2 regions of the Priestia sp. YIM B13551 genome follow, and region 1 is predicted to be linked to the other one. Evidence: a T-box and tRNA genes for the amino acid it is inferred to sense, from the RefSeq annotation. Region 1 holds a T-box; the other holds one or more tRNA genes.
The links. The T-box of region 1 lies ahead of thrS (threonine--tRNA ligase). A T-box ahead of a tRNA ligase gene usually reads a tRNA of that ligase, here a tRNA-Thr.
Positions count from the first base shown of each region.

Region 2: it has a tRNA-Thr gene. The T-box ahead of thrS (threonine--tRNA ligase) is inferred to sense a tRNA for this amino acid. The anticodon was not compared.

Region 1 is NZ_JBHZOX010000001.1:479,111-481,516, reverse strand. It holds gene ACFX4N_RS02510 (sulfatase family protein) at 1-12, shown strand, start outside; T-box leader at 416-641, shown strand; T-box leader at 681-909, shown strand; gene thrS (threonine--tRNA ligase) at 963-2,180, shown strand; gene ACFX4N_RS02500 (hypothetical protein) at 2,353-2,406, opposite strand, start outside.
Region 2 is NZ_JBHZOX010000002.1:889,317-891,722, reverse strand. It holds gene ACFX4N_RS14215 (aromatic ring-hydroxylating oxygenase subunit alpha) at 1-491, opposite strand, end outside; tRNA gene ACFX4N_RS14210 (tRNA-Thr) at 702-774, shown strand; gene ACFX4N_RS14205 (ABC transporter ATP-binding protein) at 1,041-1,991, shown strand; gene ACFX4N_RS14200 (ABC transporter permease/substrate-binding protein) at 1,991-2,406, shown strand, end outside.

The sequences.
Region 1 (2,406 bases):
AAAGATAGATAAAAAATAGTTTCTACGGATTGAAGTCAACTATTTGGGTGAGCAGAAAAAGATGTATTTAATATTTTAGTATATAAATAAAAAACCTGATAATGCTTGTGCTATGTTATTTGTTCTGATTTGGGATAGTATTGGGTTTCACTTCGTTAATACCGCTTAGATAAAACAAATAAGGACTTATAGTATCTTTCTTTTTCGCCTTTATTGTTATGAAAATAAAGGTGAAAATAAGTATGAAATGTAGTCGTTAATAGTATAATAAAAAACTTTTTCAGTCCGTGTATTCTTAAGTAACTTTTCAAAAATTTAAGCATAAAGTAATTCTATACCATTGAAAAATAAAAAATTACTTCTTGACTTCTGTTAAATTTATACATTATAATCGCTTTTAACAACTAATAAACAGTATTTGGCAATGAAAAGGACACGAATTAGATGCTGTTTTCTTCGCAGAGAATAGGGCCACTGGCTGAGAGCCCTTAAGAAATCATCTAATTTACCACCTTAGAGCTATTGCAGGGAACGTGCATAACTGAAACTGCAATCGGTAAAACCGTTATCTTTTTAAGCGTAAAATACGTATGGGTATTTTACGGAATTAGGGTGGTACCACGGCCGCATTCGTCCCTTCACTAGGGATGAGTGCGGTTTTTTATGTAGAAAAAAAGAATATACAAGCAATGAAAAGGACATGAATCATTTTTGAATTTTCTTTACAGAGAGTAGGGTCACTGGCTGAGAACCCTTAGAAAACGAAATGAATTTACCACCTTGGAGCTGCGGCGGGGAATGTGTATACACTGAAACCGCAACCGGTAAAACCGTTATCTTTTTAAGCGTAAAATACGTATGGGTATTTTACGGAATTAGGGTGGTACCACGGCCGCATTCGTCCCTTTACTAGGGATGAGTGCGGTTTTTTTGTTAAATAAAAACATATTGGAGGAATGAACATGTCAAAACAAATGGAAGCAGAAAAGCGAAATCATCAAAAATTAGGTCAAGAACTGGAGCTGTTTATGTCAATAGAAGAAGCTCCTGGTATGCCATTTTTCTTACCTAACGGAATGATTATTCGAAACGAGTTAGAGAACTACTGGAAACAAAAGCATTATAAAGCAGGCTATCAAGAGATAAAAACACCCATCATGATGAAACAGGAGCTGTGGGAACAATCAGGGCACTGGGAGCACTATCATGAGAATATGTATTTTTCAAATGTTGACGAACAAAACTATGCGATTAAACCGATGAATTGTCCGGGAGCCATTTTATTGTTTAGCAGCAAGCGAAGAAGCTACCGAGAACTTCCGATTCGATACGCAGAGCTTGGATTAGTTCACCGTCACGAGCTTTCTGGGTCTTTAAACGGATTGCTAAGAGTCCGTTCATTCACACAGGACGACGCTCATTTATTCGTAGAACTCAGTCAGATCGAAGCTGAGATTAGCCGCATTCTAGCGTTTATCCATGACTTTTACTCACATTTTGGCTTCGATTACAAAGTGGAGCTATCCACACGACCTGAAAAATTCATGGGAAATATTGAAACATGGAACCAAGCAGAAAAGTCGCTTCAATCTGTGTTAAGTGAAAAAGGCTTAGACTATCAGGTGAATGAAGGAGACGGAGCTTTTTATGGGCCGAAAATCGATTTTCATATTTTAGATTCCTTAGGTCGCAGCTGGCAGTGCGGAACAGTTCAGCTTGATTTCTTAATGCCAGAGAAGTTTGACTGTATGTATATTGGAGAAGACAATAAACCTCATCGTCCCGTAATGATTCACCGCGCTATATACGGTTCCGTTGAACGATTTATGGCCATCTTGATTGAACATTACGAAGGTCAATTTCCTCTTTGGTTAGCTCCTGTTCAACTCAAACTATTGCCTATTGCACCGCCGCATGTGGAATATGCATATAAAGTGAAACACGAGCTGGAGTTAAAAGGGTATCGTGTTGAAGTAGACGATCGCATTGAAAAAATAGGGCTGAAAATTCGAGAAGCAGAAATGCAGAAAGTTCCTTATATGGCCGTGATAGGAGATAAAGAAGTGGAAAATGAATCGCTTGCTATGCGAAAGCACGGGAAGAAAAATATAGGAACAGTAAGTGTGGAAGAGGCAGCTGTACACTTGAATAAAGAAAAGAATTCAAACAGAGTTTATTGAAGCTATTTACCTTACTAAATAGAAAAATCCGATTTTTTTAAGTCGGATAGTGATTCCCTTCATCTTGTCTTACACCAAAATGAAGGGAATATTGAACTAGAAGGGTATAAGATAATATATATCAGCAGTATAACTTTTGCCTTAGACAAACGCCGGTATTTTATAAAAAAATTTATCTTATTCCATTCGAATCGTTTGTACGGGATGAAGCTGAAGCCTCATCTGA
Region 2 (2,406 bases), on a different contig from region 1:
AAGCTCGGACAAACAATTTGCTGAAAATCAGGGTCCTCCCACGCATCGAAGTAAGGCAGGTTATCTTGTTCTCCTGTCAGGGAAGTCCATACTAATCCAAATCGTTCAATAACTGGATAGACGGCCATACACAGGCGGGGAGAAATGTTGGCATCAGGGTGAGCTGGAATCGACGTGCATGCGCCGTCCGTTGCATAGCGGAAGCCGTGGTAAGGACAGACAATTTCATCATCTTCCACCCAGCCCATGCTAAGCGGGGTGCCTCGGTGAACGCATAAATCACGAGCCGCTACTACTTTGTTTGTCGTGCGGTATAGAACGAGATTTACATCTAGTAGTTTTACGGACGTTGGTTTCTCTGTTACATCACTGCAGCGTGCGACCGGGTACCAATACTTGGCGAGCGTCGTCCAATCTTCCAGGCTGAACGTGCAGTCTCTTGGGTAGGGAGTTGCCGTTTTTGATTTGGTCATGGTTGGTTGTTGTTCCATCTATTTTCTTCCCTTCTTTTGTAAGCTCTTTTACTAAGGGTAATATAAAAAAAGAAAATTCACACAATTTATGTAAGGAGTTCTAACATAAAATATGGAACTTTGTAGAAAGTGCGAATTTCAGAAGACGCAAATTAGAGAATATACCAATAAAAAAATTTAAAAAAACGCTTCCTAAATAAATTTAAACGTGATATAATTTTCCAAGACGCTGGTGTAGCTCAGTAGGTAGAGCACTTGCATGGTAAGCAAGAGGTCGCAGGTTCGATCCCTGTCGCTAGCATACTAAAAAAACCTTCTTTCTTGTTGAAAGAAGGTTTTTTTATTTGTGTTGACTTTAAAATTATTCTCCGAATTATTCTTCCCCGCCTTGTGAAAACTTTAACAGTTTGATAGCCTTATTAGGAGGCTGTGAGAAAACATGTGTATCTTTTCCACTATGTCTTATGAATCATATTTAGAAATATTCTTAAAAGAATGTTTATTGCCTCTAAGTATTGGGTACACGAAACTAGGGGTTAAATTTCAACAGGGAGTGTGAACGATAATTTGATTACGTTTAAGAATGTGTCAAAGCAATATCCAGACGGTACGACCGCCGTGAAAAATATTAATCTAGAAATTAAAGAAGGGGAGTTTTTCGTTTTAATTGGTCCGAGTGGGTGTGGGAAGACAACCACCTTAAAAATGATTAACCGTCTTCATGATATTACCGAAGGAGAACTATACATAAAAGATAAGCTCGTATCGGCCCACAACATACATAAGTTACGCTGGAACATTGGCTATGTCCTGCAGCAGATTGCTCTTTTTCCTCATATGACCATTGCTGAAAATATAGCCATTGTACCCGAGATGAAGCATTGGAAGAAAAACAAAATCAAAACGCGCATTGATGAACTGCTTACCTTGGTAGGACTAGACCCAAAGCAATATAGAAACCGGAAGCCGTCTGAGCTCTCAGGTGGCCAGCAGCAACGTGTAGGTGTAGCACGTGCCCTCGCAGCCGATCCCCCCGTTATTTTAATGGACGAACCCTTTAGTGCCCTCGATCCGTTAAGCCGCGAACAGCTTCAGCAAGATATTATTAGCTTAAAAGAAAAAATCAAAAAAACATTTGTGTTTGTTACGCATGATATGAGCGAAGCGATGACGCTTGGAGATCGTATCTGCCTGATGAAAGATGGGGAAATTGTTCAAGTTGGAACCCCGGAGGAATTCATTCAAAAGCCTAAAAATGAATTTGTAAAAACATTTATTGGAAATCAAGGCAATGCTTTATTTGAGACATTGGATATGTTTGTCAAAGAAAGTGAACAGCCAGACGTAGAACCTACTGAAGAGCTAGCTTCAACCGCCACTGTTCAGCAGGCAATGGACGCCCTTTACGACCATGAAGCAATAGCCGTGAAAAAAGGGAGCAAACGCATTGGCGTTGTAACGCGCAAAAACCTATTAGCGTTTCTTTCTGATAAAACGAAAGAAGGAGGAACGCTGTAATGAATGCACTAAGCACATTATTAGATCAACGAGGAGATGCACTGTTTCAAGCTCTTCTTGAACACATTCAAATTTCCGTACTGGCTCTTGTTATCGCCGTGTTAATTTCAGTGCCGCTCGGACTGTACTTAACGAGGCATGACCGCATTGCTGAACCGATCATTGGCGTAACAGCCGTACTGCAAACCATTCCTTCACTCGCTTTATTAGGATTACTGATTCCTCTTGTCGGAATTGGAACCTTTCCCGCGGTTATTGCACTGTTTTTATATTCGCTTCTTCCTATTGTACGAAATACATATACCGGAATTAAAGAAGTGGACCCATCTTTAATTGAAGCATCCAAAGCCATGGGGATGAACTCGTGGAGACGATTAATCAAAGTAGAACTTCCTCTAGCACTTCCTGTCATTAT